2 regions of the Streptomyces sp. NPDC001507 genome follow, and region 1 is predicted to be linked to the other one. Evidence: predicted binding sites of a transcription regulator. Region 1 holds the regulator's gene; the other holds the start of a gene.

Region 1 (14,971 bases):
CTGGCGGAACGCCCGGACGCCGGCCTCCCCGCGGGCCCCTACCGGTCCCTCACCCCCCACACCCACACCACCCCGGACACCCTCGCCGCCGACCTGGCCGGAATCCGCGCCCGCGGCTACTCGATCGACCGCGAGGAAAGCGTCCTCGGCATCACCGGCTACGGCTTCGCCCTGCGCTACGACGCCTTGGCCCAGGACGCGATCAGCTGTTCCGTACCGGTCACCCGCCTGACGCCGGAGCACGAGGACCGGATCGTGGCCGTGATGCAGGAAATCCGCATCCGCATCGAGTCGGCGACAACGGGCGGCACCGTCAACTGGCGCTGAGGGGCCGGGGAAGACCGGTCGCGCAGTTCAGCTCATCCAGTTGCGGGCAGTCGTGCCGCTGGGGCGGCACGGGTGGGCGCTGGGGGTCCCCCGGCCGAAGGCTGGGGGGAGGCCACGGCGCGCGGCGCTTTTACCCCCTCCACCGCACCCGAAACCCCACCGTGCCCCACATCACACCCCCCACCCTTCTGCTCACCCTCCCCACTTGATACAAATTGCCCGCGCGTTCCTGTCCCTTGACGGCCTGCGCCCAACCCCCTTCCTGCACCGCTCCTTTCGCATGCCCTGGGAACGCCCGTGTCCGCCCCCCGCACCACCCCCTGGCCCCTCGTCGCCCTTTTCACGGCCGGGTACCTGGCCCCCTACCTCCTGCCGACCACCGTCGGCCGGCTCGCGTCGGGGCTCCCCCTCTCCGCCACCCAGGCAGGCGCCGTCGGCAGTGCCCTGCTGCTGAGTTCGGCGACGGCCGGCTTCCTGCTCGCGTCCCGGGTCGACCGCATCGGCCCCCGCACGCTCGCCCGCCTGGGCCTCCTCCTCGCGCTCCTCGGCTACGGCGGCGCCGCCCTGACCGCCGCCGTCCCCGCGGTCGTCGCCGGCGCGGTCGTCGGCGGCTTCGGCTCCGGCACGCTCACCGCCGTCGCCGCCACCGGCATCGCCGCGCAACGGGACCCCCACCGCACCACCACCCTCGGCCTGCTCGGCGTCTCCGCCCTCGCCGGTGCCGTCTATCTGACGGTCCCGCACCTCGGCCCCGGCCACGCACAGCCCCTGGCCGCGCTCGCGCTCACGGCGCTCGCGGTCTGGCCGTTCACCGCCCGGCTGTCCCCCCGTACCGCGCCTGCCCTGCCCCGCGCCGCCGCCGGCCCCCGGCTTCCGCACCTGCGCTCGGGCCTGCTGCTGGCCGCCGCGATGCCGTGCTGGTCGGCCGCGCAGAACTCGCTGTGGGGGGTCAGCGGCCGGATCGGCCTGACGCAGGCGCACCTCGGCGAGGCCACCGTCGGCGCGGTGTTCGCGGTGGCGCTCGGCACCGGCCTGCTCGGTGTGGTCGGCGCGGGCGCCCTCGGCCCGCGGCTCGGCCAGGCGCTGCCGATCGGTCTGGGCACCGTGCTGATCGCGGGCTGCATCGCGCTCAGCGCGTCCGCGACCGACCTGTCGACGTTCGCGTCCGGCGAGATCGCCTGGAACCTGCTCTACCCGGTCGTCCTGTCGTACGTCCTCGGGCTGGCCGCCGCCCTCGATCCGCGGGGCCGCTGGGCGGTGCTGGTCGGGTCGGCGTCGTCGCTGGGGACGGCCGTCGGCCCGGTGACCGGCAGCCTGCTGGCGGCGCGGGCCGGTTTCCCGGCGATGGGGACGGTCCTCGCGGTGGGGCTGCTGGCGGTCGCGGTGCCGCTGACGGCGGTGGCGCTGCGGCGCAGGACCACCACCGTCGCGACCGGCCCGGCGCTCACCGAGGGGACGACACCGGTCCGGCTCGACGTCGCGGCCTAGGAGCCCCTAGCCGTGGGCGGGGCCGAACTCGAAGGCGTCCACCTCCGCGAGGTAGCGCGCCCGCAGCTCCTCGTCGTCGTCGAGGAAGGACGCGAGGAAGGAGTTGCGGGCCAGTCCCCGCATCTGCTCCCTGGACAGGCCCAGGGCGTCGCGCACGGCGTGGTAGTTGTCGGCGACGTAACCGCCGAAGTAGGCCGGGTCGTCGGAGTTGACCGTGCACAGCAGCCCGGCGTCGAGCATGGCCGGAAGGGGGTGGTCGGCGAGCACGTCGACCGCGCGCAGCCGGACGTTCGACAGCGGGCACAGCGTCAGCGGGATCCGCTCCCGCACCAGACGCTCCACCAGGTGCGGATCCTCCAGGCAGCGCAGCCCGTGGTCGACGCGTTCGACGCCGAGCACGTCCAGCGCCTCGGTGATGTACTCCGGCGGCCCCTCCTCACCCGCGTGGGCCACCCGCCGCAGCCCCAGCGCGGCCGCCGCCTCGTACACCTCGCGGAACTTGGCCGGCGGATGCCCGACCTCGGCGGAGTCCAGCCCGATGCCGGTGATCCGGTCCAGGTAAGGCTTCGCGGCTTCCAGCGTCGCCATCGCCGACTCGGCGGACTCGTCCCGCAGGAAGCACATGATGAGGCGGGTGGAGATCCCGTGGCTGTCGACGCTGCGGCCGAGCGCCCGCCACAGGCCCTCGACGACCGTCCCCATGGCCACGCCGCGCGCGAGGTGCGCCTGCGGGTCGAAGAAGATCTCGGCGTGCCGCACGCCCTGCGCGGCGGCCCGTGACAGGTAGGCGTCGGCGAGGTCGTCGAAGTCCTGCTCGGTGCGCAGGACGGTCATGAGCTCGTAGTAGAGGTTCAGGAAGGACTGCAGGTCCTCGAACCGGTAGGCCTTGCTGAGCGCTTCGGTGTCCGCGTAGGGCAGTTCGACGCCGTTGCGGGCGGCCAGCAGGAACGCCAGCTCGGGCTCCAGGGTGCCTTCGATGTGGAGGTGCAGTTCTGCTTTGGGGAGGGGCATCAAAGCATCGTACGGCCGTTTCACCTGCGCTTCGGGACCGGCACTCGGAGCAGGTCGTGGGCGACGGTCAGCTCGCCCGCGTAGCCGGCGGCGCGCGCCTGCCGTTCGAACCTCTCGGGGCCGTCGGGTTCGGAGTAGCGCTGGCTGAAGTGGGTCAGCACCAGGTGCCGTACGCCCGCGTCGCGGGCGACGGCCGCCGCCTGTCCGGCGGTCAGGTGGCCGTGGTCCGCGGCGAGCGGGGCGTCCTCGTCGAGGAAGGTCGACTCGATGACGAGCAGGTCGCAGCCCTCGGCGAGGGCGTGCACGCCCTCGCACAGCCGGGTGTCCATGACGAACGCGAACCGCTGGCCGGGCCGCACCTCGCTGACCTCGTCGAGCGTGACGTCCCCGAGGACGCCCTCGCGCTGGATCCGGCCGACGTCGGGGCCCTTGATGCCGTGCGCGGCGAGCCGTTCGGGCAGCATGCGGCGGCCGTCGGGCTCGGTGAGCCGGTAGCCGTACGACTCGACGGGGTGGGAGAGCTTGCGGGCTTCCAGCGTGTAGGCGGGGGTGACCGCGAGGTCGCCGTCCGCGTCGACCGGGGCCTCGGTGATGCCGACGGTCTCGCGGTAGGCGGTGGCGTACCGGAGCCGGTCGAAGAAGCGCTGGCCGGACCTCGGGTAGTGGGCGGTGACCGGGTGCGGGACCTGGTCGAGGTTGATGCGCTGGACGACGCCGGCGAGGCCGAGGCAGTGGTCCCCGTGGAAGTGGGTGACGCAGATCCGGTTCAGGTCGTGGGCGGCGGCCCCGGCCCGCAGCATCTGCCGCTGGGTGCCCTCGCCGGGGTCGAAGAGGATGCCCTCGCCGTCCCAGCGCAGCAGGTAGCCGTTGTGGTTGCGGTGCCGGGTGGGGACCTGGCTGGCGGTGCCGAGCACCACCAACTCACGTACGGACATGGTGGGTCACCCGGGCGGCCACTGCAGGCCGCGGCCGCCGATGACGTGGGCGTGCGCGTGCCAGACGGTCTGGCCGGCGCCGCTGCCGGTGTTGAAGACGACGCGGTAGCTCTCCAGCTTGTCCTCGTCGGCGACGGCCTGCGCCTCACGCAGTATGTCGGCGGCGACGGCGGGTTCGCCCGCGGCGAGCTCGGCCGCGTTCCGGTAGTGCACCTTGGGGATCACCAGGACGTGGGTGGGCGCCTGGGGGTTGATGTCCCGGAAGGCGACGGTGGTGTCCGTCTCCCGGACGATCGTCGCGGGGACGTGGCCTGCGACGATCTTGCAGAACAGGCAGTCGTCCTGGGGTTCCCCTGCCACGTTTTCTCCTCGACCGGTGATCAGTTCCGGGGGCATCGTATCGTCGTCGGGTGCAGGTCCGGTGGGGGCTTGTCGCGCCCCGCGGCGGAGCCGCATGTCGAATGCAGCCCCGCGCCCCTTCGGCCGGACCCGGCGCCGCTGCTCACATCGGCAACGTCGGTGGGATTTTCGCAGGAGCCGTCTCCAACGCCTCCAGGGCCATCCGTACCGCCTCGTCGAGCTGAGGGTCTCTCCCCGCCCCCCAGTCCTGCGGGGTCTGGACGACCTCCACGTCCGGGTCGACGCCGTGGTTCTCGACGCCCCAGCCGTAGCCCTCCAGCCAGAACGCGTACTTCGGCTGGGTGACCAGCGTGTCGTCGACCAGGCGGTAGCGGCTGTCGATGCCGATCACGCCGCCCCAGGTGCGGGTGCCGACCACCGGGCCGATGCCCAGCGCCTTGATCGCCGCGTTGACGATGTCGCCGTCGGAGCCGGAGAACTCGTTGGCGACGACCACGACCGGTCCCCGGGGCGCGTCCCTCGGGTAGCTCTGCGGCCGCATGCCGCGCGGCAGGTCCCAGCCGACGATCCGCCGGGCCAGCTTCTCCACGACCAGCTGGGAGGTGTGCCCGCCGCGGTTCTCGCGGACGTCCACGACGATGCCCTCGCGGGCCATCTCCACGTTCAGGTCGCGGTGGATCTGGGCCCAGCCCGGCGCCTGCATGTCGGGCACGTGGAGGTAGCCGAGGCGGCCGCCGGACAGTTCGTGGACGTGGGCCCGGCGGTCGGCGACCCAGGCGTGGTAGCGGAGCGGCTCCTCGTCGCCGACCGGGACGACCACCGGGTGCCGCAGGTCGCCGCCGCCCGCCGGTGACACGGTCAGTTCGATCGCCTTGCCGGCCGTGCCGACCAGGAGCGGGCCGGGGCCGGTGACCGGGTCGACGGGGCGGCCGGCGACGGCCACGATCGCGTCGCCGGGGCGGACCGCGGCGCCCGGCGCGGCGAGCGGGGAGCGGGCGCCGGGGTCGGAGGTCTCGGCGGGCAGGATCCGGTCGATGCGCCAGCTGCCGTCGGCGTGCCGGGAGATGTCGGCGCCGAGCAGGCCCTGCCGGGGTCCGCCGCCGTGGCCGCCGCGCGGGGTGACGTAGGCGTGCGAGGTGCCGAGTTCGCCCTGGACCTCCCAGAGCAGGTCGACGAGGTCGTCGTGGGTGGCGACCCGGTCGACGAGCGGGCGGTAGCGGTCCAGGACGCCGTTCCAGTCGACGCCGCCGAGGTCGGGCCGCCAGAACTGGTCGCGCATGATGCGGCCGGTCTCGTCGAACATCTGCCGCCACTCGGCGGCCGGGTCCACGGTCTGCCGGACCCGGGACAGGTCGACGGTGATGTTGGTGTCGCTGTCGTCGTCGTTCGAGGCGCGGCGGTCGCTGGGTACGACCTTGAGCTTGCCGTCGGCCCAGAGCAGGACGCGTTTGCCGTCGCCGCTGACCTCGAAGTGGTCGGCGTCGGAGGCGAGGTACTCGATGCGCTGCTGGGCGAGGTCGTAGCGCTCCAGCTCGGTCTTGGGCGCCGGGTCCTCGGGGTGGGCACGGGAGGCGCCGAGGACGCCGCGGACCGGGTGGCGCAGCCAGAGCACGCCGTCCTTGGCGGCGCGCAGCGTGGAGTAGCGGCCGGCCTCGACGGGGAAAGGCACGATCCGGTCGGCGAGGCCCTCCAGGTCGATCCGGGTGGCGGGGGTGCCCTCGGCGTCCGGGGTCTCCTCCTTGTCGGGGGTCTCGAAGGGGCGGCCGTGCCGCTGCGGGCCGAACGGCGAGGGGGTGGCGGCCGCGAGGGTGATCAGGTGCGGGCGGTCGCCGACCACGAAGGCCAGGTCGAAGACGTGCTCGTCGTAGACCGGGTCGAAGGAGCGGGTGGAGAGGAACGCGAGGTGCTTGCCGTCGCGGGTGAAGGCGGGGTCGTAGTCCCGGAACCGCAGCGGGGTGGCCTCGGTGACGGTGAGGTCGGTGGTGTGGGCGATGCGGAGCTGGCAGAGGCCGCCGGCGCCGGGGTGGGACCAGGCGAGCCAGCCGGAGTCGGGGGAGAAGGCGAGTCCGGAGACGTCGCCGTCCTCGCTGCGGTCGACCTCGCGGACCTCGCCGGTCTCGCGTTCGACGAGGAGCAGCCTGCCGTCGTGGGCGGCGACGGCGACCCGGCCGCCGTCGGGGGCGACGGCGAGGTCGAGGACCCGGCCGAGCTGTCCGGCGGCGATCCGGCGCGGGGTGGCGCCGGGCACGAGTCCGGTGGCGGGGGCGAACTCCAGGGCGTCGTCGCCCTCGGCGTCCGTCACCCACACCACCCATTCCTCGGCGTCCGCACGGAAGGTGACGGGCAGCCGGGCCCGCACCCCGGGCTGGGCGGCGAGGGCGCGCGCCGGACCGGAGCGGTGGGTCACCCAGTGCACGCCGCCGCGCACCAGGACGGCGCTGCCGCGCGCGGTGTGGTCGGGCGAGGCGGAGCTGAACCAGCGGGCCGCGTTGACCGGGTAGGGCTGCCGGTCGGTCCGGGACCCGCCGAGCCGGATGTCCAGGCGGCGCGGCTCGGCGCCCTCCAGGTCGTCGAGGAGCCAGAGTTCACCGGCCGAGGCGTACACGACCCGGGTGCCGTCGCTCGCCGCGTGCCGGGCGTAGAAGCCTCCCCCACTCTCGGCTTCGCTCGAGCGGGAGGTGCCCCCAAGGGGGGTGTGCCGGCGCAGGTCGGAGCCGTCGGCGAGGGAGGAGTACAGGGCCCCGGTGCCCTCGTGGTCGGAGAGGAACGCGATCCGGTCCCCGACCCACTCGGGGTACTCCAGGTTCCCGTCCAGCTCCGCGTGCAGCCGGACGAACTCGCCGGCGCCCTCCCCGCCCCGGGCGTCCCGGTCGATCCACAGCTTGCCCGCCGTACCGCCCCGGTACCGCTTCCACCACGCCGCCTCCCGCCCCATCGGCGCGGACAGCAGCACGGTGTGCGGGCCGAAAGCGACGTGGCCGACGGGGCCGTACGGCAGGACGGTGGACGGACCGCCGTCGAGCGGGACGGCGTGGGCCCAGCTGCGCCGGAGGCTGGCCTGGCCGTGGGTGGAGATGGCGAGGACCCGCCCGTCGGCGGTCCAGCCGCGCACCTGGGTGCGGGAACTCCCCCAGTGGGTCAGGCGGGTGGACGGGCCGCCGTCGACGGGGGCGAGGTGGATCTCGGGGGCGCCGTCGCGGGTGGAGGTCCAGGCGACCGTGGTGCCGTCGGGCGAGATGCGGGGCAGCGTCACGGGGACGTTGTCGGCGCTGGCCCGCCAGGCCCGGCCGCCGTCCAGGGGCGCGAGCCACACGTCGTCCTCGGCGGTGAAGGCGACCAGGTCGCCGTGGACATGGGGAAATCGGAGGTAGGACCGCGGTCCTGTCGCTGCACCCTGAGTCACTCGCTCAGCCTATGCACCGCGCTGTGTTCCCGGTGGCCGATTTCGATCACTTTCCCTGCACCGGCCAGCACTTGGGGTCGCCCTGGCACCAGATCGTCTTCGTGACGGTCACGGTGGGGCCGGGCTGCTGCCCGTAGGTGGGCGGCCGGTAGGTGCTGTACGCCGGCCCGGGTGTCGCGTCGCAGTTGCCCAGCCCGGTCACCCGGAACCACTCCTTGCCGCCGACCTTGGCCACGAGGTTCCCGCGCACGCAGGCCCCGCTGACGGCCTTGGTGACCCGGCCGGCGACGGTGATGTCCCGGCCGTCCTTGGTCCGGCCCCGGCAGTCGACGGAGACGACGGTGGTCGCGGTGGCCGACGGCGTCCTGGCGCTCTTCGAGGCCCCCGACGGTGACCCGTAATTGCCGGTGCAGGTGAGCCAGTCGACGTCGACGTGCTGGCGTTTGAGTTCCGCGGTGGCGGTCCGGTCGGTGGTGTAGGCGACCGTCGCGGTGTTCAGGCCGCTCGGCTGACAGCCCACCGCACCGCCCACGGCGATCACCGCGAGCCCCGCCGCGGCCGCCGCCCTGGTCCCGCGTGGCCGGCCCCAAATCCGCCTCAATGCCCCCATGGAGGGCAGCCTGCCACCGTCCCGCCGGTGGCGGTAGGGGGCTTACGGCCACTCACGTGTTCGGAGGGGTCACCCGTGCCGGTGCGCCGTCCCTCAGGTCCGCAGCAGCAGCCACTCCTGGAGTTCCACCAGGTTCCCCTCGGGGTCCTTGAGGTGGGCGACCCGCATGCGTTCGGTCATCGGCTCGGGTCCGTGCACGAGGACCGCGCCCCGTGCGGTGATCTGCTCGCAGTAGCCGTCCAGGTCGTCGACGCGCAGCACCACCACAGACCGGTGCCCGGTCGCCGCGTCCCCCAGTTCGCCGAGTATCGCGGCCATCATCGCCCGGTCCTGCAGGGCGATCCCCGCCGATCCGGCGTGCGGGCTGAACTTCTCGTACGGCCCCTCGCTCGCCCCCGACTGCGGCTTCAGCCCGAGCACCTCGGCGTAGAAGCGGTAGCAGGCGGCGAAGTCGGTGACCAGGAGCCGGACTTGGGCGAGTTCCACGGCTGTCCCCCAGGGTGTGGTGCGGTCGGTTCAGGACCACCGGCCGGTGCGGCCCAGCAGCAGGGCCGCGGCCGCCGTCCCGGCGGTCGACGTGCGCATCACGGTAGGCCCCAGGGTGTACGCCTTCGCACCCGCCTCCTCGAACAGCGCGATCTCGTCCCGGGCGACGCCCCCTTCGGGCCCGACGACCAGCACGATCTCGCCCCCGGCGGGCAGTTCGGCCGCCGCGAGCGGCTCGCTGCCGTGCTCGAAGTCGGAGTGCAGGACGGCGGCGAGGTCGGCCTCCGCCAGCAGTGCCGCGACCTGCTTGGTCGTCGTCGCGTCGGTGACCTCGGGGAACCGCACCCGGCGGGACTGCTTGCCGGCCTCGCGGGCGGTGCCCCGCCACTTCGCCAGCGACTTGAGGCCCCGCTCGCCCTTCCACTGGGTGATGCAGCGGGCGGCCTGCCAGGGCACGATCCTGTCTACGCCGACCTCGGTCATGGTCTCCACGGCGACCTCGCCGCGGTCGCCCTTGGGGAGGGCCTGGACGACGGTGATGCGGGGCGACGGCTCCGGCTCCTCGGAGACCGACGTCATGCGGACGACCAGCCGGTCCTTGCCCTCGGCGGCGAGCACCTCGCAGACCGCCCAGCGGCCGGCGCCGTCGGTGAGGACGACCTCCTCGCCGGGCTGCAGCCGCTTCACGGAGACCGCGTGCCGGCCCTCGGGCCCGTCGAGGACGTACTGTCCGGCGCCGCCCGCGGGGAAGTCCTCGACGACGAAGACGGGCGCGGTCATCGCCCGTCCCCCTCTCCCAAGCGCTCTCCCTTGGTGGACAACGCTGTCGACGCGGCGGCGAGTTCCTGCGCGAGGGTCTCCACCAGCTGTCCGGCGGGCAGCTCGCGGGCCATCCGGTGGCCCTGTCCGGCCCACAGGGCCATGCCCTGCGCGTCCCCGGACCGGGCGGCGGCCTTGCGCAGCGGGGAGGTGAGGTGGTGGACCTCCGGGTAGGCGGCGGGCGCGTACGGGCCGTGCTCGCGCATGAACCGGTTGACCAGGCCGCGGGCGGGCCGCCCGGAGAACGCCCGGGTCAGCGCGGTCCGCGTGAAGAGCGGGTCGGTGAGCGCCTGCTTGTGCAGGGCGGCGGCGCCGGACTCCGGGGTGGCGAGGAAGGCCGTCCCCAGCTGTGCCGCGCTCGCCCCCGCCGCCAGTACGGCCGCGATCTGGCCGCCGCGCATGATCCCGCCCGCGGCGACGACCGGGATCCGGACGGTCTCGCGCACCTGGGCGACCAGCGACAGCAGCCCGATCCCGGACCCGTCGTTCTCCGCGACGTCCCGGTGGGTGCCCTGATGTCCCCCCGCCTCCACGCCCTGGGCGATCACCGCGTCCGCCCCGGCCCGCTCGGCGGCGAGGGCCTCCTCGGCGGTGGTGGCGGTGACGAGGGTGACCGTCCCGGCCCGCCGCAGGGAGTCCAGCACCTCCGGCGCCGGCACGCCGAAGTGGAAGGAGACGGCGGCCACCGGGTTGTCGAGCAGCACGGCCAGCTTGGCCTCGTACCCGTCGTCCCGGCCGCTGTCCGGGTCGCCGAGCTCGGTCTCGTACCAGGCGGCCTCACCGGCCAGCTGATGCGCGTAGACCTCGACGGCCCCGGACTCGGCGTACTCGGGCTGGGGCATGAACACGTTCACACCGAAGGGACGGCCGGTCAGCCCCCGCAGCTGCTTGATCTCCTGGTACATCCCGTCGGCGGTCTTGTACCCGGCGGCGAGGAACCCCAGCCCGCCCGCCTCGGACACGGCGGCGGCGAGCTGCGGGACGGAGACCCCGCCTGCCATGGGGGCCTGCACGATCGGAAGAGGCAAGAGATCGGTCAGTGCGGAGGACATGACGGCATGTTGTCACGTCCTCCGAACAAGACCGAATCGGGCCGCCCCTTTGGCACATGCCAGAAACCACACCCCACAACGGACCGAGCCGACCGGGCGACCGCGCCTCCCGACGGACCGAGCCGGCGGGCGGGCGCACTTTTCGGCGGGCCGAGTCGGGTGGTGGGTGGGCATAGGTCTCCGGGGGTCCAGGGGGCGGAGCCCCCTGGCGGGGTCGAAGGGGCGGAGCCCCTTCACGGCACCCGTCAACGCCCGTTGAACGCGTCCTTCAGCCGACTGAACAGCCCTTGCTGACCGGGCTGGAACTGCCCCGTCGGCCGCTCCTCCCCGCGCAGCTTCGCCAGCTCCCTCAGCAACCGCTCCTGCTCAGGGTCCAGCTTCGTCGGCGTCGTCACCTCGACGTGCACGATCAGGTCACCCCGGCCGCCGCCCCGCAGATGCGTGACACCGCGCCCGTGCAGCGGAATCGACTGCCCGGACTGCGTGCCCGGCCGGATGTCGACCTCCTCGAGCCCGTCCAGCGTCTCCAGCGGCACCTTCGTACCGAGCGACGCCGCCGTCATCGGAATCGTCACCGTGCAGTGCAGGTCGTCCCCGCGCCGCTGGAACGTGGAGTGCGGCAGCTCGTGGATCTCGACGTACAGGTCACCGGCCGGACCGCCGCCCGGCCCCACCTCGCCCTCACCGGCGAGCTGGATCCGCGTGCCGTTGTCGACACCGGCCGGGATCTTCACGGTCAGCGTCCGCCGCGACCGCACCCGCCCGTCGCCCGCGCACTCGGGGCACGGCGTCGGCACGACGGTCCCGAACCCCTGGCACTGCGGACACGGCCGCGAGGTCATGACCTGGCCGAGGAAGGACCGCGTCACCTGCGAGACCTCACCGCGGCCCCGGCACATGTCACACGTCTGGGCGGAGGTGCCCGGCGCCGCGCCCTCACCGTTGCACGTGTTGCAGACGATCGCCGTGTCGACCTGGATGTCCTTGGTCGTGCCGAAGGCCGCCTCGTCGAGCTCGACCTCGATCCGGATCATCGCGTCCTGGCCGCGCCGGGTGCGCGAGCGCGGACCGCGCTGGGACGCCGTACCGAAGAACGCGTCCATGATGTCGGAGAAGTTCCCGAAGCCACCCGCCCCGAAGCCACCGGCCCCCGCGCCGCCGCTCTGCGAGAGCGGATCCCCGCCGAGGTCGTAGACCTGCTTCTTCTGCGGGTCGGAGAGCACCTCGTAGGCGGCGTTGATCTCCTTGAACCGCTCCTGGGTCTTCGGGTCCGGGTTGACGTCCGGGTGCAGCTCGCGCGCGAGCCGACGGAAGGCCTTCTTGATCTCTTCCTGCGACGCGTCGCGGCGCACGCCGAGAACGGCGTAGTAGTCCGTGGCCACTTACGACTCCGCCAGGATCTGTCCGACGTACCGTGCCACCGCTCGTACCGCTCCCATCGTTCCCGGGTAATCCATGCGGGTCGGTCCGACCACGCCGAGTTTGGCGACTGCCTCGCCGCCCGAACCGTAACCGACCGACACCACTGACGTGGAGTTGAGTCCCTCGTAGGCGTTCTCGTGACCGATGCGTACGGTCATGCCCGAATCCCCCGCCTCGCCCATGAGCTTGAGGAGGACGACATGCTCCTCCAGGGCCTCCAGGACGGGCCGGATCATGAGGGGAAAGTCATGTCCGAAGCGGGTGAGATTGGCGGTGCCGCCGATCATCAGCCGCTCCTCGTTCTCCTCGACGAGCGTCTCCAGCAGGGTGGAGAGCACCGCCGAGACCGTGCCGCGGTCCTCGGCCTCGAAGGCTTCCGGCAGGTCCTCCACCAGCCGGGGCACGTCCGAGAACCGGCGTCCCGCGACCCGGCTGTTCAGCCGCGCCCGCAGATCCGCCAGGGACGTTTCGCCGAAGGGCGCCGGGCAGTCGACCATCCGCTGCTCGACCCGTCCGGTGTCGGTGATCAGTACCAGCATCAGCCGGGCCGGTGCGAGGGAGAGCAGTTCCACGTGCCGCACGGTCGACCGCGTCAGCGACGGGTACTGCACGACCGCCACCTGCCGGGTCAGCTGGGCCAGCAGCCGCACGGTCCGCGCCACCACGTCGTCGAGGTCGACGGCGCCGTCGAGGAAGTTCTGGATGGCCCGCCGCTCGGGCGCGCTCATCGGCTTGACGCCGGCCAGCTTGTCGACGAACAGCCGGTACCCCTTGTCGGTGGGGATCCGCCCCGCGCTGGTGTGCGGCTGGGCGATGAACCCCTCGTCCTCCAGAGCGGCCATGTCGTTGCGCACGGTCGCCGGGGAGACCCCGAGGTTGTGCCGTTCGGTCAGCGCCTTCGAACCGACCGGCTCCTCGGTGCCGACGTAGTCCTGGACGATGGCGCGCAATACCTGAAGCCTGCGTTCACTCAGCATCCGGCGCCACACCTCCAGAAAGTCGTCCCCGCGGCCTTTCGGTCCCTTCGGGCCTTTCGTCTGGCACTCTGCGAACGCGAGTGCCAGCATCCCCGGCCCAGTGTACGGCCGTGGGGCACCGACTGGGCAAGGCCGGTCAGGACCCATGGCGTTCTACGGCTAGCGTCGCGGCATGACGGTGACTTGGGAAGAGCTGGGCTGGGAGCGGGTGGCCGAAGGCGTCGGCCGGTGCCGGCTGCCGGGCTGGGACTGCACGGCGGGTCTGGTCCTGGGCGCGGGCACGGCCCTGATGGTGGACGCCGGGTCGAGCCTGGCCGAGGGCGCACGGTTGCGTACCGAGGCGCAGGCACTGGCCGACCGCCGTGTGACCCATCTCGCGCTCACCCATCCCCACTTCGACCATGTCTTCGGCGCGGCCGCCTTCGCGGGCGCGGCCCTGTACGCGGCCGTGGGCGCCGAGGGCGTCCTCGGGTACGACCGCGAGGAACTCCGCCTGGACGCGATCCGCAACGGCCTGCCGGCCGGGGAGGCCGAGGAGGCGGCCGACGCCCTCCCCCTCCCCCGCCATCTGGTCTCCGGCGAGTGGACCCTCGACCTGGGCGACGGCCGCCAGGCCCTGCTGGCGAACGTGGGCCCCGGCCACACTCCCCACGACCTCGCCGTCCTGGTACCCGGCGACCCGGAGGTGGTGTTCTGCGGCGACCTGGTGGAGGAGTCCGGCGATCCGCAGGCCGGTCCCGACGCCGTACCGTCGCGGTGGCCCGCCGCCCTCGACCGCCTCCTCTCCCTGGGCGGCGACCGCGCCCTGTACGTGCCCGGTCACGGAGCGGTGGTGGACGCGGCGTTCGTACGGGCCCAGCGCGAGGCCCTGGCGGCGCGTTTCGGCGTGTCGTAGGCGTGCCGGTCCGGCTTCTCCTATCGTCATCCGAATGCGCCAGTACTCCGCCGACCTGACACCGCCGTGGAAGAAGCCGAAGCCGGTGCCCGAGGTGGCCGCCGAAGCCGGTCTGGTGGTCGAGGAGCCGGGGACGGGTTTCTGCGGCGCGGTGATCCGCTGCGAGGCGGGCACGGTCACCCTGGAGGACCGCTTCGGCAAGCACCGCGTCTTCCCGCTGGAGCCGCGCGGCTTCCTCCTGGAGGGCCGGGTCGTCACCCTCGTGCGCCCCACGTCCGGGGGACCCGTACGCCCCTCCCGTACCGCCTCCGGCTCGGTCGCCGTCCCCGGCGCACGCGCGCGTGTCGCCCGCGCCGGCCGCATCTACGTGGAGGGCCGCCACGACGCGGAACTGGTCGAGAAGGTCTGGGGTGACGACCTGCGCATCGAGGGCGTGGTCGTGGAGTACCTGGAGGGCGTCGACGACCTCCCCGCGATCGTCGCCGAGTTCGCCCCCGGCCCGGACGCCCGTCTCGGCGTCCTCGTCGACCACCTGCTCCCCGGCACCAAGGAGTGGCGCATCGCGCAGTCGGTCACCAGCGACCACGCCCTGGTCGTCGGCCACCCGTACATCGACATCTGGGAGGCGGTGAAACCGTCGTCCCTGGGCATCGACTCCTGGCCCCGCGTCCCGCACGGCCAGGACTGGAAGACGGGCGTCTGCCGCGCCCTCGGCTGGCCCACCGGCAACACGGGCGCCGTCTGGCAGGCGATCCTCGCGCGCGTGGGCTCCTACAGGGACCTGGAGCCGGAGCTGCTGGGGCGGGTGGAGGAACTGATCGACTTCGTCACGGGCAGCGGTGGGGCCTGACCTTCCCCACTCCGGTTCAGGCCCTCGGAGTGATCAGTCCACCAGATCCCTGACCACCGCGTCCGCCAGCAACCGCCCCCGCAACGTCAGCACGGCTCGCCCCTCGTCGTACGGACCGTCCTCCAGCAAGCCCTCCCCCAGCGCCCGCCGCGAGGCCTGCAGCCCCGCCTCCTTCAGCAGTGCCAGCGGCACCCCCTCCCGCAGCCGCAGCTCCAGCAGGATCCGCTCCACCCTCCGGTCCTCGTCCGACAGGACCTCCCGCCCGGCGCCCGGCGACCGCCCCGACGCCAGCGCCGCCGCGTACGCCCCCGGGTGCTTCACGTTCCACCACCGCAC
Region 2 (14,971 bases), on a different contig from region 1:
CCACATCCGTGACTCCAAAGACCGCGCCCGCCCCCACCTCGCCCTCACCCCCGTCGCCTGGGCTCCCTTCGTGGCGCACGCGGCGGACGCGGTCTGACGGTCAGTCCACCGCCGTCTCGCAGCGCAGGACCCGGTCCGGGCCCAACCGGCGCACCGGGCCGGTCAGTTGGAGGCGGGTCACCGCCCGTACCTCCGTGCTCGACGCCGCCGCCCGCAGTTCCAGGGCGCCCGGCTCCACCACCCGCGCCCCCTCCCGGTCCGTGAACGCCGAGAGGTCCGCGTGGAAGTGGAAGGTCACCCTCCGCGACTCGCCAGGGGCCAGGTCCACGCGCCGGTAGCCGATGAGACGGACGTCCGGGCGGGTCACCGAGGCCACCGGGTCGTGGAGGTAGAGCTGGACGACCTCGGTGCCCGCGCGGTCGCCGGTGTTGCGGACGGCCACGGTCACGCCGTACGAGCCGTCCGTGCCGATCTCGGCCGTGTCCGGTGAGACGAGGTCCCACGCGAACGCCGTGTACGAGCGGCCGTGCCCGAAGGCGTACTGCGGGGTCGGGTCCAGGTTGCTGACCTCGCCCGCGAGGCCCAGCGGGGGCTGGAGGTAGGTCCAGGGCTGGCCGCCCGGCACGCGCGGGACGCTGACCGGGAGGCGGCCCGACGGGTTGACGCGGCCCGACAGCACTCCAGCCACCGCAGGACCGCCCTCCTCGCCGGGGAAGAACGCCTGCACCACCGCGCCGAGCCGGCCGTGCCAGCGGCCCAGTGCGTACGGGCGGCCGGTGAGGAGGACGAGGACCACCGGGACGCCCGTCGTGAGCAGCGCGTCCAGCAGGTCGGCCTGAACCCCGGGCAGGCCGAGGTCCGTGACGTCGCAGCCCTCGCCCGATGTCCCACGGCCGAACAGGCCTGCCCGGTCGCCCAGTACCGCCACGCACACGTCCGCCTCCGCGGCACGGGCCACCGCCTCCTCGAAGCCCGCGGTGCCGGGGTCGGAGACGTCGCAGCCCTCGGCGAACGTCACCTTCGCGTCCGGGAGTTCGGCGCGCAACGACTCAAGGACCGTAGGGATGGCGATGCCCAGGTCGGCCTCGGGGTGGTGGGTCAGGACGTGGGACGGGAAGGAGTAGCAGCCGAGCATGGCGAGGGCGTCGGCGGCTCGGGGGCCGACCACGGCGATGCGGGTGTCGGGGGCGAGGGGGAGCGCGCCGTCCGGATTGTCGAGGAGGACCACCGACTCCTCGGCCAGGCGGCGGGCCAGCGCGCGGTTCGCCGTCGAGTCGAGCTCGACCGGGCCGTCCTGCTCGATCTCCGGGGTCCAGTCCTCGTCCAGCATCCCCAGCCCGCACTTCTGGAGCAGGACCCGGCGGGCCGCCCGGTCGACGAGTGTCTCCGGGACGGTGCCCTCCCGGACCGCCGCCACCAGCGGACGCCCGTAGCACTTCAGGGTCGGGAGTTCGACGTCGATGCCGGCGGCGAGGGCGAGGTGGGCGGCCTCCGCTTCCGTGCCCGCCACGCGGTGCAGGGTCTGGAGGAAGCCGATGCCGAAGTAGTCGGCGACGACCGTGCCGGTGAAGTCCCAGTCGGTGCGCAGGAGTTCGGTCAGCAGGCGGGAGTCGGCGGAGGCCGGGACGCCGTCCGTCTCGTTGTAGGCGGCCATCACCGAGCGGGCCCCGCCCTCCCGGAGCGCCATCTCGAACGGGGGGAGGGTGACGTCCGCGTACTCCCGTACTCCGGCGCGGACCGGGGCCAGGTTGCGGGCGCCCGCGGAGGAGGCGTACCCGGCGAAGTGCTTGAGGGTGGCGATCACGCCGGCCGACTCCAGGCCCCGGACGTACGCGGAGCCGATGGTGCCGACCAGGTACGGGTCCTCGCCGATCGTCTCCTCGACCCGTCCCCAGCGCGGGTCGCGGACCACGTCCAGGACCGGGGCCAGGCCCTGGTGGACGCCGACCGAGCGGAGGTCCTCGCCGATGCGCCGGCCCAGTTCCTCGACCAGCGGCGGGTCGAAGGCCGCGCCCCAGGCGAGCGGGACCGGGTAGGCCGTCGCCTGCCAGGCGGTGAAGCCGGCCAGGCACTCCTCGTGGGCGATCGCCGGGATGCCGAAGCGGCCGGCCGCGGTGATCCGGCGCTGGGCGCGGGCCAGTGCTCGCGCGCCCAGCGCCGGGTCCACCGGGGCGGTGCCGAAGGAACGGGTCAGCTGGCCGAGGCCGAGGGTGATCAGCTCGTCCCAGTCGTAGTCGGCGGTCATCTCGCGTTGCAGCGGGGCGACCCCGTCGCCGTCCGTGGCGGCACCCACCCACACGCCGTACAGCTGGGCGGTCTTCTCCTCCAGCGTCATCCGGGTGAGCAGGTCGTCGACACGGGCGGCGGCGGGCAGCGCGGGGTCGCGCCAAGGAGCGGTGGTCATGAAACTCCCGTCTCTGCTTCCTGCGGGTTCTCTGCTACGAACGCTGCTACGAATGTTTCGTACCACACACCGAATGTTCCGGGAACCTATGGCGTGCGAAGGTCTTCGTCAAGGGGGAGCGCGGGGATACGATCGCGGGCATGACGCCTTCGAAGCCCACAGAAACGCAGACGGCGACGCTCGCCGAAATCGCCCGTGAGGCCGGCGTGTCCGCTCCGACTGTTTCGAAGGTCCTCAACGGGCGCGCCGACGTCGCTCCGGCCACCCGCACCCGGGTCGAGGAGCTGCTGCGCGCCTACGGCTACCGGCGGCGCCGCGCCGAGGCCTCCCGGTCGCCGCTGATCGACCTGGTCTTCCACGAGCTGGAGAGCGCCTGGGCGATGGAGGTCATCCGGGGGGTGGAGAACGTGGCCCGGGACGCCGGCCTGAGCGTCGTGCTGAGTGAGAGCGCCGGGCGGCTCACGCCGGGGCGGACCTGGGCGGACCAGGTGGCGGCGCGGCGGCCGCACGGAGTGGTGCTGGTGCTGTCGGGGCTCGACGAGTCGCAGCGGGCGCTGCTGCTGAGCCGGTCCATCCCGTTCGTGGTGATGGACCCGGCGGGGGATCCGGGGCCGGACGTGCCGTCCATCGGGGCCACCAACTGGCAGGGCGGGCTCGCCGCCACCCGGCACCTGGTCGAGCTGGGGCACCGGCGCATCGGGGCGATCAGCGGGCCGTCCCGGATGATGTGCAGCCGGGCCCGGGTGGACGGCTACCGGGCCGCGCTGGAGACCGCCGGGCTGCCGGTGGACGCGGCCCTGATCAAGGCCGGCGACTTCCACCACGACGCCGGCTACCGGCTCGGCCTGGAGCTGCTGCGCATGCCCGACCGGCCCACCGCGATCTTCACCGGCAACGACCTCCAGGCCCTCGGGCTCTACGAGGCCGCGCGTGAGCTGGGGCTGCGCATCCCGGAGGACGTGAGCGTCGTCGGGTTCGACGACCTGCCGCTGGCCCGCTGGGTGGGGCCGCCGCTGACGACCGTACGGCAGCCGCTGACCGAGATGGCCGAGGCGGCGGCGCGGCTGGTGCTTGAGATGGGGCGGGTGGAGGAGGCGACGACCGCGACCCGGGTGGAACTGGCGACGAGCCTGGTGGTGCGGTCGAGCACGGCGCCGCCCGCGACCGCGTGAGGCGGGCCTGGCAAAAAGTTGACGTATTGACGGGTGGTGCGGGCGCCTCCACACTCCTCCGAAGTCAATCGGTTGCACAACCGAAACTTTCGGAGGGTTACCGCCGACCGGTGCCTGCACCGCCGCCTACAGCGTGACCAACGTGAGCTGGGCGTACGGCGCCGGGCCGGAGCACCCAGGCCTGGAACGCCGTCTGCACCCAGTCCGGCGCGGCCGTCTCCTGCGCCAACGCCTCCTACGACGGGACGGTGACGGACGGGAGTTCGGTCACCTTCGGGTTCAACGCGTCCTGGAGCGGCAGCAATCCGGTGTCCACCGTCACCCTGGGCTGAACCGTGGGCTGAACCATGGGTGAGAAGGGTGAGATTTTCCGAAGAAAACCTCTTCGCGGTGCTCGCGCTAACAGTCCCCTAATAATTCGGACTTACGTTCCTGACTTGTGACGGGACACGAGCAGCAAGGCGGCGCGGGCAGACGGGTGGGCCGGCGGTCGAGAGCGCTGAAGATCGTCGGCCTCACCCTGGCGGGGGTCATGACGCTCGGCATCGCGGGCGCGGGGTGGGTCTACTGGCACCTCAACGACAACATCAAGAGCGTCGACATCAACAGCGCGCTCGGGGACGACCGCCCGGCGAAGGCGGTGACGACACCGACGGCCGGGCCGTCCGCGTCCGCCTCCCCGCTGCCCACCGGCTCGATCAACATCCTGGTGCTGGGCTCGGACTCGCGCAGCGGCAAGGAGAACAAGAAGCTCGGAGGCGGCAGCAGCTCGGGCGCCCGCTCCGACACCGCGATGGTCGTCCACGTCGACGCCGGCCGCACGTCCGCCACGATCGTCAGCATCCCGCGCGACACCCTCGTCACCCGGCCCTCCTGCCCGCTCTCCTCCGGCGGCTCGACGTCCGTCGCCTACAACGCGATGTTCAACAGCGCCTACTCGGTGGGCGGGGCGGTGTGCGCGGTCAAGACGGTCGAGTCGATCACCGGCGTCCGCATGGACCACTACCTGGAGATCGACTTCTCGGGCTTCGCGAAACTGGTCGACGCGCTCGGCGGGGTGACCGTCACCACCGACCAGGACATCGACGACGACGACAGCCACCTGCACCTGAAGAAGGGCACCCACCACCTCGACGGCACCCAGGCCCTGGCACTCGCCCGTACCCGGCACGGCATAGGCGACGGCAGCGACCTGGGCCGGATAGGCCTCCAGCAGAAACTGGTGAAGGCCCTCCTCGACCGGATCGCCTCCATCAGCCTGCTGACCAACCCGGGCAAGCTCTACGAGGTCGCCGACGCTGTCACCTCCAGCCTCACCACCGACACCGGCCTGGACTCGCTCAGCGAGCTGATGCGGCTCGGGCAGAGCCTGAAGGGACTGACCTCCGACCACACGAAGACGGTGATGATGCCGGTGGTGACCGCGCCCTCCGACCACAACCGGGTGATCGCGAAGGAGCCGGCGGCGAGCGAGCTGTGGGAGTCCCTGCGGTAGGCCCTGCGCAGGGGCCGGAAGGCCTCCCGGAAAAAAACTTCGGGGAATTCCGGTGAGCGTGTCGATCCGGGGGCCGGCCGTTCGACGCAAGGGTGAGATGCGGGGAGCGACCCCGCACCGCACGGACCAACAGGAGCCACCATGCCCCGTTACCTGTCGCTCGTGAAGATCGACGAGAACACCGCCCCCGCCGAGGGCCCCAGCGAGGAGCTGATGCAGCGGATGGGCGAGCTGATCGAGGAGATCACCAAGGCCGGCGTGATGCTGGACACCGCGGGCCTCACGCCGACCGCCCAGGGCACCCGCGTGCACTGGGAGGGCGGGAAGATCTCCGTCACCGACGGACCGTTCACCGAGTCCAAGGAGGTCGTCGGCGGGTACGCGATCATGCAGTGCAAGGACAAGGCCGAGGCCCTGGAGTGGACCAAGCGGTTCCTCAAGGTGCACGAGGAGTTCTGGACCGTGACCTGCGAGGTCCGGGAGATCGCGGAGGGCTGACCCTCCTGGCGTACGCCCGGTGGCGGGTGTTGCATGGGGGGCTGTGAGCACACAGCCCCCCGCCGAGCCCGCCGCGGCCGATCCCCGCCACGCCATCGAGACCGTCTTCCGGCTCGAATCGCCCCGCGTGATCGCAGGCGTCGCCCGGATCGTCCGGGACGTCGGCATCGCGGAGGAGCTGGCGCAGGACGCGCTGGTCGCCGCCCTGGAGCAGTGGCCGCGGGACGGCGTGCCCGACAACCCGGGCGCCTGGCTCATGACGACCGCCCGCCACCGCGCCGTCGACCTGGTCCGGCGCCGGGAGAACTACGCCCGCAAGCTCGCCGAGATCGGCCGCGCCACCGAGACGACGGCCCCGCCCGAGGAGCCCGCCGACCCGGAGGACATCGACGACGACCTGCTCCGGCTCGTCTTCACCACCTGCCACCCGGTGCTCTCGCCCGAGGCCCGCACGGCCCTCACCCTGCGCCTCCTCGGCGGCCTGACCACGGCCGAGATCGCCCGCGCCTTCCTGGTCCCCGAGCCGACGGTCGCCCAGCGCATCGTCCGCGCCAAACGCACCCTCGCGACGAGGAACGTCGCCTTCGAGGTGCCGTACGGGCCCGACCGCGAGGCCCGGCTCGGCTCGGTCCTGGACGTCATCTACCTGATCTACAACGAGGGCTACGCGGCCACGGCGGGCGACGACTGGCTGCGCCCGTCGCTCTGCGAGGACGCGTTGCGGCTGGCCCGCGTCCTGTCCGCCCTGATGCCGAAGGAACCGGAGGTGCACGCCCTCACCTCCCTCCTGGAGTTCCAGTCCTCCCGTACGGCCGCCCGCACCGGGCCCGACGGCGAACCGGTCCTGCTCAGGGACCAGAACCGCCGCCGCTGGAACCGCATGCTCATCGCCCGCGGCATCAGGGCCCTGGCCCGCGCGGACGCCACGGCGGCCGGCGCGCCGGGGCCGTACGCCCTCCAGGCGGCCATCGCGGCCTGCCACGCGCACGCTTACACGTACGAGGAGACCGACTGGAGGTCCATCGCCACCCTGTACGGGCTGCTGGCGGCCCGCTCCCCGTCCCCGGTCGTCGAGCTGAACCGGGCGGTGGCCGTGTCGATGGCGGACGGCCCGGCAGCGGCCCTCGCGATCGTGGACCCGCTGACCGCCGAACCCGCCCTGAACGGCTACCACCTGCTGCCGAGCGTCCGCGGCGACCTGCTGGCCCGCCTCGGGCGCACGGCCGAGGCCCGCGCGGAGTTCGAACGGGCCGCGGGCCTTGCCCGCAACGAGCGGGAACGGGAGCTGCTGCTGCGGCGGGCGGCGGAGGCCCAGTCCTAGGGCCGGGCAGGGTGGCCGAGCAGCATGGTGGGCGCCCCGGCCACCCGGGTCAGGAACACGGTCGCCGCGTTCGGGCCCTGCGGTTTTACCTTCCTGCGCAGTTCCTCCGGCTCCACCGCCGACCCGCGCTTCTTCACGGTCAGGTTCCCGACCCCGCGCTCGCGCAGCAGGGCCTTCAGCTTCTTGACGTTGAAGGGGAGTTCGTCGGTGATCTCGTACGCCGTGGCGTAGTCGGTGGCCCGGAGCGTGTCGGCCGTGACGTACGCGATCGTGGGGTCGATGAGGCCGCCGGCCAGTTCCCCGGCCGCCTCGGCGACCAGGTGGGCGCGGATGACGGCGCCGTCCGGCTCGTAGAGGTAACGGCCGACCGGGCGGACGGCGGGGTCGGGCAGGCCGCGGCCGAGCAGGGTGCGCGGGCCGGGGAGGAGGGTGGCGCGGACGGCCCCCGGGGCGCCGGTGCCGAACCAGAGGACGGCCTCCTTCACGTCACCCCCGTCCGAGATCCACTCCGCCTCGGCCGCCGCCGGGACCGCCTCGTGCGGGATGCCGGGGGCGATCTTCAGCGCGGCCACCCGGGCCGTCGACGCGGTCGCCACCGCCCAGGACAGGGGCGGTGAGTAGGCCTCCGGGTCGAAGATGCGGCCGCGGCCGCCGCGTCGGGCCGGGTCGACGAAGACGGCGTCGTGGCCGGCCGTGTCCACCTCCTGGACGTCCGCCTCCCGGACCTCGATCAGGTCCGCGAGGCCGAGCGCCTCGGCGTTCGCGCGGGCGGTGGCCGCCGTCACCGGGTCCCGGTCCACGGCGAGGACCCGGATGCCGGCCCGCGCGAGCGCGATCGCGTCGCCCCCGATCCCGCAGCACAGGTCCGCCACCGAGGTCACCCCGAGTGCCTTCAGCCGCTCGGCCCGGTACGCGGCGACAGTCGCCCGCGTCGACTGCTCGACCCCGTTCGGCGTGAAGAACATGCGGTCCGCGTCCGCCGCCCCGAACTTCGCCGCCGCCCGCTGCCGCAGCCGGGCCTGGGCCAGCGCCGCCGAGACCAGCTCGGCGGGGTGTTCGCGGCGCAGCCGGGTGGCCACGGCCAGCTCGTCGGCGGGCGCGGTGCCGCGCACCTCGTCGAGCAGGGCGTGGCCCTCGGGGGTGAGGAGGGGGGAGAGGAGGTCGTTCACCGGGTCATTGTCGGCCAGTCGGTGGATGGTTCGCCTCCGGCCGAGGTGTCTGCCGGGCTTCCGGGGAGAGGGCTGGAAGGATCCGAGGCCATGCGAGCAGTCGTACAAAATGACAAAAATAGGGTGGTTTCGGCCATGGCCGCTCTCGCCGCCGTAGCGGCCGTCGCCGTCGTCTCCGGCTGCGCCGGGCCGGGGGACGAGGCCGCGGTCCGGCCCGCCGCGGGCCAGCAGGCCCACCGGGCGGCCGCCGCCCCCGACGACCACGCCGCCCTGGTCGCCGCCGCCCGGCGCTGGGGTCTTGACGCGGTCCCCTTGCGGCCCCCGGCCCCGCCGAAACGCAAGCCGACGATCACAGCTCGCGACGGTTTCGAGGTGGACGGCCAGGTCGAGGACGACCTGCCCCCGGTCTTCACCACGATCCCGACCAGGAAGAAGGTCGTCTTCCTCACCATCGACGACGGCGCCGAGAAGGACCCGGACTTCCTGCGGATGATGGGCGAACTGCACATCCCCTACACCGCGTTCCTCAGCAACTACCTGGTCAAGGACGACTACGGCTACTTCCGCCGGATGCAGGCCGAGGGCCACACCCTCAACAACCACACCCTCACCCACCCCTACCTGCCCGGTCTGACCTACGACGAGCAGAAGCACGAGATCTGCGGCATGCAGGACATCATGAAGCGGCAGTTCGGCAAGGCGCCGACGGTCTTCCGGCCGCCCTACGGCAACTACAACGGCGACACCCTGCGCGCCGCCAAGGCCTGCGGCATCAAGTACGCGCCGATCTGGGACGAGGAGGTGTTCGTCGACCACTGGGAGTACCGCGAGTGGGACCGCTCGCTGCACCCCGGTGACATCGTCCTCACGCACTTCCGGGGCCGCGACGACTGGGACGGCACCATGGTCGACGACATGCGCCGCTTCCTGAACAAGGTCACCCGTGACGGCTACGCGGTGGCGCGCCTGGAGGACTACCTGTGAGCCGACCGAGGGCGACGGCCGCTGTCCTGGCCGCCGCCCTCCTCCTGTCCGCGTGCGCGCCGTCCGTCGACCCCATCGAACGGCTCGGCCGCAAGGCCGCCGACCGGGTGCACCCGCACGGCCCGTCCGGCGAGCCGCCGTACCGCCGGTGGGGCCTGACCGAGCCCCTCGCCCCGGCGCCGCGCCCGCCGCTGCACCCGCTGTCCCTGCGCACCGGCCTCCCCCCGGTCGTCGACCACCTCCCCACCTCCGACCGGGTGGTCTTCCTGACCTACGACGACGGCGCCGAGAAGGACCCCCGCTTCGTCGACATGGTCCGCGAACTGCGGCTGCCGGTGAGCATGTTCCTCACGGACAGCGTGGTCGGCCCCGGCTACGGCCACTTCGCCCGCCTCCAGTCGGTCGGCGCGAGCGTCGAGAACCACACCCTCGACCACCCGGCCATGCCCGGCCTGCCCTACGCCGGCCAGCGCGCCGAGATCTGCGGCCAGCAGGACAAGCTGAAGTCCCGCTTCGGCGTCCGGCCCCGCCTCTTCCGCCCGCCCTACGGCACCTACGACACCACCACCCTGCGCGCCGCGGAGGACTGCGGAGTCGTCGCGGTGGTGCTGTGGCGGGCGGCGACGACCCCCGACGGCATCACCTACCGGACCGGTGACAGACAGCTCCGTCCCGGCGACATCGTCCTGGTGGGCCCCGACGAGGCCCTCGGCCCGCCCCTCAGGGAGCGCACCGCCCGGCTGCTGCGCCGGGTGCAGGCGAGCGGACTGACGGTGGGCCGTCTGGAGGACTACCTGTAGCGCCACAGCTTCGTTCGAGGACGGCGCTCAGCCACAAATGCAGCCCGTCCGGCGTTTGAGGACGAGGCCGGAGGCCGAACGGGGGGTCTGGGGGCGGAGCCCCCAGGGGCGGCCACGACAACCCCGGTCACCGATTTTCGGCGCCGCGCCGCAGGCAATTGGCACTCCGCTTGACCGAGTGCTAATCGCGGTCATAGTCTCGGCTCTGGCACTCGGCAGATGAGAGTGCCAACAACGCGACGGGCAGGTCCGGCACCCGCGACGACGGATCGACCTGGTCGCCACCTCAGACAGTTAACCCCGTGAGATCTCCGAAGGGGGAGGTCGGATCGTGACGACCGCCAGCTCCAAGGTTGCCATCAAGCCGCTTGAGGACCGCATCGTGGTCCAGCCGCTCGACGCCGAGCAGACCACGGCCTCCGGCCTGGTCATCCCGGACACCGCGAAGGAGAAGCCCCAGGAGGGCGCCGTCCTCGCCGTGGGCCCGGGCCGTTTCGAGAACGGCGAGCGCCTGCCGCTCGACGTCAAGGTCGGCGACGTCGTGCTCTACAGCAAGTACGGCGGCACCGAGGTGAAGTACAACGGCGACGAGTACCTCGTCCTCTCGGCTCGCGACGTGCTCGCGATCATCGAGAAGTAAGCCTGCGACTCACACCTCAAGCACTCCGCTTGAAGCTGCGCCCCTGGCCCCCGCGATCCTCCGAGAAGCCGGGCGCCAGGGGCGCAGCGTTGTTCACCCCAGATTTCCGAGAGGGCATCCGCTGCCATGGCGAAGATCCTGAAGTTCGACGAGGACGCCCGTCGCGCCCTTGAGCGCGGCGTCAACAAGCTTGCCGACACGGTGAAGGTGACGATCGGCCCCAAGGGCCGCAACGTCGTCATCGACAAGAAGTTCGGCGCCCCCACCATCACCAACGACGGTGTCACGATCGCCCGCGAGGTCGAGATCGAGGACCCGTACGAGAACCTCGGCGCGCAGCTGGTGAAGGAGGTGGCGACCAAGACCAACGACATCGCGGGTGACGGTACGACCACCGCCACCGTGCTGGCCCAGGCGCTCGTCCGCGAGGGCCTGAAGAACGTCGCCGCCGGCGCCTCCCCGGCCGCCCTGAAGAAGGGCATCGACGCCGCCGTCGCCGCCGTCTCCGAGGACCTGCTCGCGTCGGCCCGCCCGATCGACGAGAAGTCCGACATCGCCGCCGTCGCCGCGCTGTCCGCCCAGGACCAGCAGGTCGGCGAGCTCATCGCCGAGGCGATGGACAAGGTCGGCAAGGACGGTGTCATCACCGTCGAGGAGTCCAACACCTTCGGTCTGGAGCTGGACTTCACCGAGGGCATGGCCTTCGACAAGGGCTACCTGTCGCCGTACTTCGTGACGGACCAGGAGCGCATGGAGGCCGTCCTGGAGGACCCCTACATCCTCATCAACCAGGGCAAGATCTCCTCCATCGCGGACCTGCTGCCGCTGCTCGAGAAGATCATCCAGTCCAACGCCTCGAAGCCGCTGCTGATCATCGCCGAGGACGTCGACGGCGAGGCCCTGTCGACCCTGGTCGTCAACAAGATCCGTGGCACCTTCAACGCGGTCGCGGTCAAGGCCCCCGGCTTCGGCGACCGCCGCAAGGCGATGCTGGAGGACCTGGCGATCCTGACCGGCGCCACGGTCGTCTCCGAGGAGGTCGGCCTCAAGCTCGACCAGGTCGGCCTGGACGTGCTGGGCTCCGCCCGCCGCGTCACCGTCACCAAGGACGACACCACGGTCGTCGACGGCGCCGGTGACTCCGGTGCGGTCACCGGCCGCGTCGCCCAGATCAAGGCCGAGATCGAGAACACCGACTCCGACTGGGACCGCGAGAAGCTCCAGGAGCGCCTCGCGAAGCTGGCCGGCGGCGTGTGCGTGATCAAGGTCGGCGCCGCCACCGAGGTGGAGCTGAAGGAGAAGAAGCACCGTCTGGAGGACGCCATCTCCGCGACCCGCGCCGCGGTCGAGGAGGGCATCGTCTCCGGTGGTGGCTCCGCGCTCGTCCACGCCGTGAAGGTCCTCGACGACAACCTCGGCAAGACCGGCGACGAGGCCACCGGTGTCTCCGTGGTCCGCAAGGCCGCCGTCGAGCCGCTGCGCTGGATCGCCGAGAACGCCGGCCTGGAGGGCTACGTCATCGTCTCCAAGGTCGCCGAGCTGGAGAAGGGCAACGGCTACAACGCCGCCACCGGCGAGTACGGCGACCTGGTCAAGGCCGGCGTCATCGACCCGGTCAAGGTCACCCGCTCCGCCCTGGAGAACGCCGCCTCCATCGCCTCCCTGCTGCTGACGACCGAGACCCTGGTCGTCGAGAAGAAGGAAGAGGAAGAGGCCGCCGCCGCGGGCCACTCGCACGGCCACTCGCACTAGCACCGCCCCGGCGTCGCACGAAGCCCCCGTCCCCGGTCGTCCGCCGGGAACGGGGGCTTCGCCCCTCGCGGGGGGTCGTTTCCTGTGATCAGCCATGGCCGGCACAGGCGCCAGGTAATGGTCGCCCGGCGCCCCGCACCAGCTTCAGCGCCTTGTCGAACTGCTCCTGGAGCTGCGGGGTGACCACGTACTCCTCGACCCGCCCGTGGAGCCCCCCTTGTACCCGTGGGAGAGCTCGACCTTGACGTCGTCGGTGTAGACGTCCTCCTTGATGTCGAGGACGTCTCTCAGCAACACGGTGTCGCCGCGAGGTCGCGCGCGGGGGGGGGCAGAGGGGACGGCGGATCCGGATGGGCGGTGAGCGGCTCGCCGGTCCGCGTCGGCCGGACTCCTCGCTCGGCTCCGAGGCTGCCCGAAGCCGAGGTCCGGGCTTCGGGCAGCCGTTTTCGCCATAGCGAACCGACCGGTCAGTCGCGGCGGATCAGCTCCGGATCGATCCGGCGGCCGGCCAGTGGCAGTGAGCCCGCCGCCGCGGCCGCCACCACTCCCGCCACCGCCACGGACAGCAGGGGGATGCCGGCGACATCCCAGCGGATCGCTCCACCGCCTGTGATCAGGTAGCTGGACTCGGCGAGCTTCCCGGTGACGACCGCCAGGGCGAGACCGAGACCGAGCGGCAGCACCACCTGGAGGCACTGCACGGCCCGCATGGTCCGTGCCCGGGCGCCGATCAGGGTGACGGCGGTGACCTGCGCACGGCGTTCGACCGCGCGGTCGGTCACGGACACCAGGAACGCGGCCACGCCGATGACCAGCCCCATGATCATGCCGAGGCCCAGCAGGGTTTCGACGACCGATATCTGTTCGAGTCCCTGGACGTTCAGTCCGACCAGCTCGACCTCGGCGATCGGGGCGATCGCCCCGATGTCGTCGAGGACCTTGCGGACCTGGCCCGGTTCCGAACTGCTGGTGAGCACGAACTCGGCGTCACGGGGCCGTGCGTGTGCGGGCAGCGCGGACGGAGGGACGAGGAGCACGGCACCGCCCACGGTGGACACGGAGCTCGCGCTGTAGACGACCTGCCTGGTGGGGAGGCCGATGTCCAGGTGCCCGGCCTTGCTCCCGGAGAGGCGGAAGCGGAAGGACGCGCCCGGCTTCAGTTCGGATCCGAGGCTGGAGTTGGGGTCGACGAGCCGCATCACCTTGCCGTCCACGCAGCCCTTGGAGCGCTCGACCATGTGGTCCAGCTGCGCGCAGGTGGCGATCAGGGCGGTGGCCGACGATGCGAGTGCGTCTTTGGGACTCATGCTGTCGAGGTCGACCCAGGAGTTCATCAGGATGGCGTGGGCGCGGACACCGGCCACGTCGCCGAGTTCCCTCTGCTGACCCGGGGTGAGGGCGGACAGGGAGAGGGAGTAGTCCTGCAGGGGGCCGTCCGGCCGGGTGGCCTGTTCCATCTGGATGAGTACGCCCTGGGCGAGCGAGGCGGCGTAGACGAGGAGTACGAGACCGGTGACGACCCTCATCGTGCTGCCGGGCTCGGCTTCGTTGCGCCGCATCGCCAGGCTGAGGGTGAGGGACTCGGTGGACCCCGCCACGCGGCGGGCGAGAACGTACGAGATCAACGGGAGCGTGAGCACGAGCCCGGCGCCGGTCAGCACGACGCCGCCGACCACGAGCAGCCCGTTCACGCCCACGCTCGACGCGGGGTGCCCGAGCACACCGCTGACGCAGAAGCCGGACACGATGCCCATACCGGCGATCAGGAGGAGACCGCCCCACTTGGACGGCGGTCGCGGGAGCGCGGTGCGGCGTACCGCCAGCGGGTTGGTGGCGGCCTCCCGCGCGCTCTTTCGGCCGACGAACCAGGCCAGCGCCGGGCAGCCGATCAGGCACACGGCGACGGTGGTCGCGGACAGGGCACCGTCGTCCGGATACCACCGCAGCGCGGGCAGCCCCGTCCTGGACATCACCTGGTTGAGAACCCAGTACTCGCCCAGGCCGAGCAACGCGCCGAGCACTGCGGCCATCACGGTCTCCGCTGCGTTCACGCGCTGGGTGCCCTTGACGCTGAGGCCGAGCAGACGCAGCGCCGCCAGGCGCCGCATGCGGCTGGCGGCGGACAGACGCGCACAGACGGTGAGGAAGATCCCCAGGGGCAGCAGAACCAGGGTGGCCAGAGCGAACCGCACGTCCGTCAGCGTGGACGGTTCCACAGCGGGGGACGGGGCGTAGTCGTACCCGAACCCCTTCAGGGTCCGGCCCTCGTGGGCGATACGGGCGCGCGTGGTGCCGATGTACGCGTACAGCTCGTCCGGGTGCGCGAGCCCGGCCCCCGCGATGGTGCCCTTCTCACGTCCCGGCAGCAGCCCTTTGACGGCGGGCGCCGCACGCAGGAGGTCATGGAGGCGCGGTGAGACGAAGACCTCGCCAGGGCCGGGGAGCCGGGTCAGCCCGGGCGGGGCCGACCGTGTTCCCTCGGTTCCCCGTGCGATGAACACGCGGGTGAACGGTCTGGACCCGTACGCGTCGGAGCGCTGGACGACGAGCGTGCCGTCCGCCGGTCCTTTGGAGGCGGTGACGGGCTGTCGTGCCGCGGCACGGCCGTCGTGGGCGTGGAGGATCGCCGGAATGGTGAGGACGAGGGCCAGGCAGCAGACACCGATGGAGCCGCCGACCGCCATCAGGAAGAAGCGTGTGCGGTTGCCTCGCCCCGCGCCGAAGAGGAGTCGCAGA

What was found. Region 1 encodes HrcA, which represses chaperone genes, less so after heat shock. Its sites were predicted from a motif close to TTNGCACTCNGNNNNNCNGAGTGCNAA; they were not measured.
Region 2: groES (co-chaperone GroES) is a predicted target of HrcA. The motif match lies at 10,002-10,028, and genes of this name have one in related genera.

What each region holds. Positions count from the first base shown of each region.
Region 1 covers NZ_JBIAVV010000003.1:681,231-696,201, reverse strand. Annotated here, with positions in the region: gene ACFY0K_RS13450 (IclR family transcriptional regulator) at 1-327, shown strand, start outside; gene ACFY0K_RS13445 (MFS transporter) at 625-1,815, shown strand; gene ACFY0K_RS13440 (adenosine deaminase) at 1,822-2,826, opposite strand; gene ACFY0K_RS13435 (ribonuclease Z) at 2,847-3,761, opposite strand; gene ACFY0K_RS13430 (histidine triad nucleotide-binding protein) at 3,768-4,121, opposite strand; gene ACFY0K_RS13425 (S41 family peptidase) at 4,264-7,524, opposite strand; gene ACFY0K_RS13420 (hypothetical protein) at 7,571-8,134, opposite strand; gene ACFY0K_RS13415 (VOC family protein) at 8,228-8,620, opposite strand; gene ACFY0K_RS13410 (16S rRNA (uracil(1498)-N(3))-methyltransferase) at 8,651-9,400, opposite strand; gene ACFY0K_RS13405 (nitronate monooxygenase) at 9,397-10,491, opposite strand; gene dnaJ (molecular chaperone DnaJ) at 10,737-11,873, opposite strand; gene hrcA (heat-inducible transcriptional repressor HrcA) at 11,874-12,890, opposite strand; gene ACFY0K_RS13390 (MBL fold metallo-hydrolase) at 13,063-13,785, shown strand; gene ACFY0K_RS13385 (DUF3097 domain-containing protein) at 13,820-14,635, shown strand; gene hemW (radical SAM family heme chaperone HemW) at 14,669-14,971, opposite strand, start outside.
Region 2 covers NZ_JBIAVV010000009.1:339,305-354,275, forward strand. Annotated here, with positions in the region: gene ACFY0K_RS29110 (DUF397 domain-containing protein) at 1-97, shown strand, start outside; gene ACFY0K_RS29115 (glycoside hydrolase family 3 N-terminal domain-containing protein) at 101-2,404, opposite strand; gene ACFY0K_RS29120 (LacI family DNA-binding transcriptional regulator) at 2,545-3,576, shown strand; partial or broken gene ACFY0K_RS29125 (cellulose binding domain-containing protein) at 3,722-3,908, shown strand; gene ACFY0K_RS29130 (LCP family protein) at 4,016-5,071, shown strand; gene ACFY0K_RS29135 (YciI family protein) at 5,213-5,569, shown strand; gene ACFY0K_RS29140 (RNA polymerase sigma factor) at 5,613-6,890, shown strand; gene ACFY0K_RS29145 (methyltransferase domain-containing protein) at 6,887-8,059, opposite strand; gene ACFY0K_RS29150 (polysaccharide deacetylase family protein) at 8,150-9,043, shown strand; gene ACFY0K_RS29155 (polysaccharide deacetylase family protein) at 9,040-9,843, shown strand; gene groES (co-chaperone GroES) at 10,175-10,483, shown strand; gene groL (chaperonin GroEL) at 10,610-12,235, shown strand; gene ACFY0K_RS29170 (ABC transporter permease) at 12,703-14,971, opposite strand, start outside.